Regions from separate parts of the Pseudomonas sp. LBUM1669 genome, predicted to be linked through region 1. Evidence: riboswitches for the same ligand, from Rfam matches in the RefSeq annotation. Region 1 holds a riboswitch; the other holds the start of a gene.
What was found. Region 1 has a riboswitch for cobalamin ahead of cobW (cobalamin biosynthesis protein CobW). Riboswitches for the same ligand answer to the same signal wherever they lie in the genome.

Region 1 (3,398 bases):
TCATGCGTGGTATTGGCCATCGCTTTTGCGGCGAAACAACCAGGCGCTGATCAGGCCCAGGGCCAGCCAGAACGCGACGTTGGTCAGCTGCGATGCGATTTTGAACTGCGCTTCCAGCGCTTCCGGAGCGAGCATTGAGTGCACTTCCGGTTGCGGCGCGCCGATCACGTGCGGAACGGCGAGAATCGCCACGCCGAGGATCTTCATCAGCCAGTGACGACTGAACACGATCAGCGCGATGCCGACCGCCGTGGACGCGGCCGTGCCGATCCACCAGAGTTGCCGTTGGGCCAGATCAGCCGCGGCAGTGCCCGGCAGTTCAGGCGGCAGGCCGAGGGTCGGCGCCAGCACGAAGGTCGCGTAACCGGCCAGGCCCCAAAGCAAGCCTTGGGAGGTTTTGGTCGGTGCACGCAAGGTGTAGAGACCGGCGAGCATCAGGGCGAAACCGACGGCGACCACCAGGTTGCCGCCCGTGGTCGACAGCACACGCTGCCAGCCGTCTTCCGGCTCCCAGGCTTCGGCGTCGTGAGTGTGAGCGGCGACACCGGCGGCGTGTTCGTGAACTTCAACAGCGGCCGGCTCGGATTTTTCGTAGGTTTCGGCCTGCAGAATCAGCGGAGAGACCCAGAAACTTTGCAGCAGGGTCAGCAACAGGGCGGCCAGCAGCCCGCTGAAACCTGCGGTTTGCGCAATACGCTTGATCATGTCGGCAGGTCTCAATGGCACGGGAAGGCTGAGCTGTGACGGGTATCGTGCGCGGCATTGTGCACCGCTTCGATGTGCGAGAAACCGGCGAAATACACGAGGCACGCACCGAGGATCGACGCGCATACGGCGGTGGTCAGGCGTTGGCTCAGGGTCGTGGTGGTGCTGGCGGTGCTGTGGCCGGTGCTGCTGATGATCGACATGGCGCTTCCCTCTGGTCTGTCAGTGGGTGAATAGAGCGCATGGAAGCCCCCTGCGAGTCGGGCGCGCAGAGGTTCAAACAGCGCCCGCCCACCGCGGGTTTGTTATTCGGTGACGTAAAGGTCACTTTGTGTTGCGGGCCGGTCTCCGGGCTCACGAGGGGCCAAGGCTTGCGCCTGAACCTGCAAGCATCACCTTCCCATGCCGAACTGCTGGCACAGTGGATCTGACGCTTCGCTCGCTTACCGTTGCGGGGGCAGCACCGGACTGACATGGCTTTGAGTAAAGCACATGATTCACCGGTTTCCCGTTTCACCCTGTGAAGGGCACCCGTAACAAGGCGTGTAGGAGAGCATGGGCGGGGGTTTGGCGTCAATTGGCATGGGTTCTCATTTCGATGCCGAGGTGAATTCTTCGCGGGCAAGCCTCGCTCCTACAAAAGCACCGCCATCCTGTAGGAGCGAGGCTTGCCCGCGAAGGGGCCGGTGAGGGCACCACAAGACATTGACCCGCCCCCACACCATGCGTAGCCTTGCGCTTTCGAGGTTCTTCGGCATTTGCCGAAGCTAAGAAGGGAACGCGGTCGATGCCGCGGCTGCCCCCGCAACTGTGAACGGTGATGTTCGCTGCCACGCCACTGCAAACCCTGTTCAGCGGGTTCGCGGGAAGGCGCAGTGAATGCCAGGCCCACAAGCCCGGCACACCGTCAGCCAGGAGACCTGCCTCGACACAGATTCTCACTACAACCGGGCGGGGTGATCCGGTGGCGAACTCTTCCGCGCGCGCATCCGTCGCAGCGATTGTCGTCCCGTATGCCCGCCACCTTGCCAAAGGGCATCCGATGAAAACACTGGCCAAACTCCCCGTCACCATCGTTACCGGCTTCCTCGGCTCGGGTAAAACCACCTTGCTGCGGCACATGCTCGACAACGCGCAGGGCCGCCGCATCGCGGTGATCGTCAACGAGTTCGGCGAGCTGGGCATTGACGGCGAAATCCTCAAGCAGTGCTCCATCGGTTGCACCGAAGAAGAAGCCAACGGTCGCGTCTACGAACTGGCCAACGGTTGCCTGTGCTGCACCGTCCAGGAAGAATTCTTCCCGGTGATGCGCGAACTCGTCGCCCGTCGCGGCGACCTCGACCACATCCTGATCGAAACCTCGGGCCTGGCCCTGCCAAAGCCGCTGGTTCAAGCCTTCCAGTGGCCGGAAATCCGCAGCGCCTGCACCGTTGACGCGGTCATCACCGTGGTCGACAGCCCAGCCGTTGCCGCCGGCACTTTCGCGGCTTTCCCGGATCAGGTCGACGCCCAGCGCAAACTCGACCCGAACCTGGACCACGAATCGCCGCTGCACGAGCTGTTCGCCGACCAACTGGCCAGCGCCGACCTGGTGATCCTCAACAAGGCCGACCTGATCAGCCCGGAAGACCTGGCCCGTGTGCGCCTGGAAGTCGCCGAAGAACTGCCGCCAGCCGTCAAAGTCATCGAAGCCAGCAGCGGCCGCGTGCCACTGGATGTGTTGATCGGCCTCGGCGCCGGTTCCGAAGAACACATCGACAGCCGGCACAGCCATCACGATCACCACCATGAAGGCGAAGACGATCACGATCACGACGCCTTCGATTCCATCTCCATCGAACTGCCCCAAGCCGACGAAAGCCTGCTGCTGGACGCGCTGACCCAACTGGTGGTCCAGCACGGCATTCTGCGGGTCAAAGGTTTCGCGGCGATTCCGAACAAACCGATGCGCCTGCTGATTCAGGGCGTGGGCACGCGTTTCGACAAGCATTTCGACCGTCAGTGGGGCGCCGATGAAGCGCGCACCACGCGCCTGGTGCTGATCGGCCAGGAACTGGACGCCGCTTTGCTTGAAGCGCAATTGCGCGCCGCGCTCAGCGTTTAAGCCATGCACCTGCTCAGGACCCAGCCCGGCGGTTTCGTGTCGGATGACAACATTGCCGACCTTGGACAAACCCCTGCCGAGCTGGTGATCCTGTGCAGCGGCGATTCCAGCCTGGCGCTGCTTGCCGAAGCGGCGCAGCAACTGCCGGACGATTACCCGAGCGTGCGCCTGGCCAATCCGATGCAGGTGCAGAATCACGCATCGGTCGACCTGTATGTCGACGAAGTGCTGCGCCATGCCAAGGTGATTCTGATTTCGCTGCACGGCGGCATCGCCTATTGGCGTTACGGGGTCGAACGTCTGGTGGAGCTGTCCCAGCGCGGTGTGCAACTGATTCTGGTACCGGGGGATGACCGGCCGGACCCGGAACTCAGTGACCTGAGCACCGTGACCGCCGACGACCGCGACCGGCTCTGGCAGTTTTTGCGGCAGGGCGGCATGGCCAATGCCCTGGATTTTTTCCGCTGCCTGGCCAATCGCTGGCTGGATCGCGATTACGCCTGGGCCGAGCCGCAAACCTTGCCGCGCACGGCGATTTACCACCCGCATAAGAGCCCCGCTGACCTTCACGATTGGCAAGCCGATTGGC
Region 2 (3,398 bases), 1.0 Mb from region 1:
AAGGGCCAGCCGTAGAACCCGCCGTCCTTCACTGAAGTGATGTAGTCCGGCACCAGATCGCTACCGATTTCGTCCCGCTCATTGACCGCCGTCCACAGGGCGCCGGTCTGAGGTTCCCAGGCCATGCCGTTTGGATTACGAATCCCCGAAGCGAAGATCCGGTGATTGCCGGTGGCGCGATCCACTTCCCAGATCGCCGCGCGACCTTCCTCCTGATCAAGGCCGTTTTCTCCGACATTGCTGTTGGAGCCGACTGTGACGTACAGCTTGCTGCCGTCCTTGCTGGCGATGACGTTTTTGGTCCAGTGGTGATTCAGCGTGCCACCCGGCAGGTCGACCACCTTGATCGGCTGCGACTTGATCGCGGTGTCGCCATTTTCATAGTGAAAGCGCAGCAAGCGGTCGGTGTCGGCGACGTACAGGTCATTGCCGACCAGGGTCATGCCGAAGGGCGAATTGAGGTTTTCCAGGAACACCGTGCGGGTTTCGGCGATGCCGTCGTGGTCCTTGTCCCGCAGCAGCGTGATGCGATTCGGGCTGGGAACGGCGGCGCCGGCACGGCCCATGACTTTCTTCATGACCCAGCCTTTAACGCCTTTGCCGTCATCGGGTTTCGGTGGCGCGTTGGTTTCGGCTACCAGCACATCGCCGTTGGGCAGCACGTAGAGCCAGCGCGGGTGATCGAGCCCTTCGGCAAATGCCGCCACTTGAGTGCCCGCCGCAGCGGTGGGTTTCGCGCCATCCGGCCAGCCGATCGCCGGGGCGATGTTCACCGTCGGGATCAGGGTCTTGTTCGGTTCGGGCAGTTTGGGTGACGGGCCGGTGCCGTCGGAGACTTGCAGGCTGGAGGTTTCACCACAAGCGGCGAGCCCTCCGGCGAGCGCGATGACGAGAACGAGCTGGGGCTTGTGCATGCTGGACTTCCCTATGAGTGCATTGTCTTAATCATAGAGAAGCTTAAGCACGCGATGGTTCAACCAGTCAGCCGCGGGCTTCCTTGAGCAGCACGGCGATGCCGGGGTGATAGTTGCCCGCTTCGTTGCGCAACTTGCGGTAGGCGTATGGGAAATACCAGGCCACGGCGCAGCTGTGTTCCTTTTGCAGGTCGTCGACCATGTCCTGGAGTTCTTCCGGTGTCGCGCTCTGCTGTGCCTTTTGAGGCGCAACGAACAGGCAGCCGAGTCTCAGGTCGCTGGCGTAGCTGATGCGCTTGGCGTTGCTGGTGATGTCCTGCAGCGCTTGAGTCAGGTTCAGGCTATTGACCCGCGGCCAGCGTTGAGTAGTCTGAAGGTAGGCGCGTTGTTCGGGGGTGGCGATATACAGATCGGCGCGGCCGTTGCGTTCCCCTTCTTCGTTCTGTTTGCGCGTCGGTGTTTGTTGCAGTGTGACCATTTCCGCCATCCAGGCTGCTGCAGAGAGCAGGCCGAGGTTGGCTTTTTCGTCGTGCCAGTAAGGCGTGTCGTTATCGCCGCGCACCGTGTTGTAGCGGTCGATACAGTCAAACCAGCGTTCCAGCACCGGTCGCAGGAATTCCAGCTTCGGATTGCTGATAATCATGCCTTGCATGTTGCTCACCCTTGTAATTGTGATGTTGGGTTGTGGCGCTTTGATATCAAAGCTGACAGTGTCGTGCAAGATTGATGTCAGATAATTGATCGGCGGCAGTATATCGCTCGCGCGCGCTTTGTCTTCAATTGACGCTCCACCCCCAACCCTCTAACCTTCGCGGCTTGTTTCAGGTGCTCTGTGGCGGTGGCCGACAGAGTGAAACAGGGAAGCCGGTGAGTGACTATCACCAAGCGACGAAACGTCACGATCCCGGCGCTGCCCCCGCAACGGTAAATGAGTAAAGACTGCGTCTTGAGCCACTGTGTCGACTGTCGACATGGGAAGGCGCGCAGTCCGGCGCGAGCCGCTCATGAGCCCGGAGACCGGCCTGATTCATCCAACGGCATCACGGTGGGCGATGCCAGGCTTCTTGCCGTCTATTCTTGTGCCTGCCCGCCGTTATCCAGCCTCAACGGAGAGCTCCCCATGACTGATTCCCCTGATCGTGACGAACGCCACTTGGCGCGCATGCAGCGCAAAAAAGCCGTGATCGACGAACGCATCGCCAACTCGCCGAATGAGTGCGGCCTGCTGCTGGTGCTGACCGGCAACGGCAAAGGCAAGAGCAGCTCGGCCTTCGGCATGCTCGCCCGGTCCATGGGCCACGGCATGCAGTGCGGCGTGGTGCAGTTCATCAAGGGCCGTAACAGCACCGGTGAAGAGCTGTTCTTCCGCCGCTTCCCGGAGCAGGTGCGTTTTCATGTGATGGGCGAGGGTTTCACTTGGGAAACCCAGGACCGTCAGCGTGACATCGCCGCCGCCGAAGCCGCGTGGGCTGTGTCGCGTGAGTTGTTGCGTGACCCGTCGATTGGTCTGGTGGTGCTGGATGAGTTGAATATTGCCCTCAAGCACGGTTACCTCGACCTCGATCAGGTGCTCACCGACTTGCAGGCGCGTCCACCGATGCAACACGTGGTGGTCACCGGTCGCGGCGCCAAGCCAGAGATGATCGAACTGGCCGACACGGTCACCGAAATGGGCGTGATCAAGCACGCGTTCCAGGCCGGGATCAAAGCGCAAAAAGGCGTCGAATTGTGAGCTGCACTTTATGAGTAGCCATCGTCAATGCCCGGCGGTATTGATTGCCGCGCCGGCCTCCGGTCAGGGCAAGACCACTGTCACCGCCGCGCTGGCCCGTTTGCACCGCAATCAGGGGCGCAAGGTGCGCGTGTTCAAATGCGGCCCGGACTTTCTCGATCCGATGATTCTCGAGCGCGCCAGCGGTGCGCCGGTGTATCAACTGGACATGTGGATGGTTGGCGAGCAGGAAAGCCGTCGGCTTTTGTGGGAGGCGGCCGGGGAAGCCGACCTGATCCTCATTGAAGGCGTCATGGGGCTGTTCGACGGCACGCCGTCCAGCGCCGACCTGGCGCGGCATTTCGGTGTGCCGGTGCTCGGGGTGATTGACGGCACGGCGATGGCGCAGACCTTCGGTGCGCTGGCGCTGGGGCTGGCGAAGTATCAGCCGGACTTGCCGTTTGCCGGTGTATTGGCCAACCGCGTGGGCACGCTGCGTCATGCGCAATTGCTCGAAGGCAGCCTGACTGAAGGCTTGCGCTGGTACGGCGCCTTGTCGCGGGAAACCGGGATCGAATTGCCGAGTCGGCATCTCGGTCTGGTTCAGGCCAGCGAGTTGAACGATCTCGACGTGCGCCTTGATGCGGCGGCCGAATCGCTGGCCAGCAGTTGCGATGTGGCGCTGCCGCCCGCGGTGGAATTCGCCGGGCCCGATGTGATCGCCGCCGAGCCTTTGCTTAAAGGCATCCGAATTGCCGTGGCCCGTGATGAAG

Region 2: another riboswitch for cobalamin. It lies ahead of cobO (cob(I)yrinic acid a,c-diamide adenosyltransferase); the one in region 1 lies ahead of cobW (cobalamin biosynthesis protein CobW).

What each region holds. Positions count from the first base shown of each region.
Region 1 is NZ_CP166784.1:3,010,653-3,014,050, forward strand. Features, by position in the region: gene ACA051_RS14100 (cobalamin biosynthesis protein) at 1-4, opposite strand, end outside; gene ACA051_RS14105 (CbtA family protein) at 1-705, opposite strand; gene ACA051_RS14110 (CbtB domain-containing protein) at 717-908, opposite strand; cobalamin riboswitch at 1,028-1,255, opposite strand; cobalamin riboswitch at 1,433-1,647, shown strand; gene cobW (cobalamin biosynthesis protein CobW) at 1,748-2,809, shown strand; gene cobN (cobaltochelatase subunit CobN) at 2,813-3,398, shown strand, end outside.
Region 2 is NZ_CP166784.1:2,008,377-2,011,774, forward strand. Features, by position in the region: gene ACA051_RS09315 (PQQ-dependent sugar dehydrogenase) at 1-914, opposite strand, end outside; gene ACA051_RS09320 (hypothetical protein) at 982-1,566, opposite strand; cobalamin riboswitch at 1,721-1,954, shown strand; gene cobO (cob(I)yrinic acid a,c-diamide adenosyltransferase) at 2,035-2,646, shown strand; gene ACA051_RS09330 (cobyrinic acid a,c-diamide synthase CobB) at 2,657-3,398, shown strand, end outside.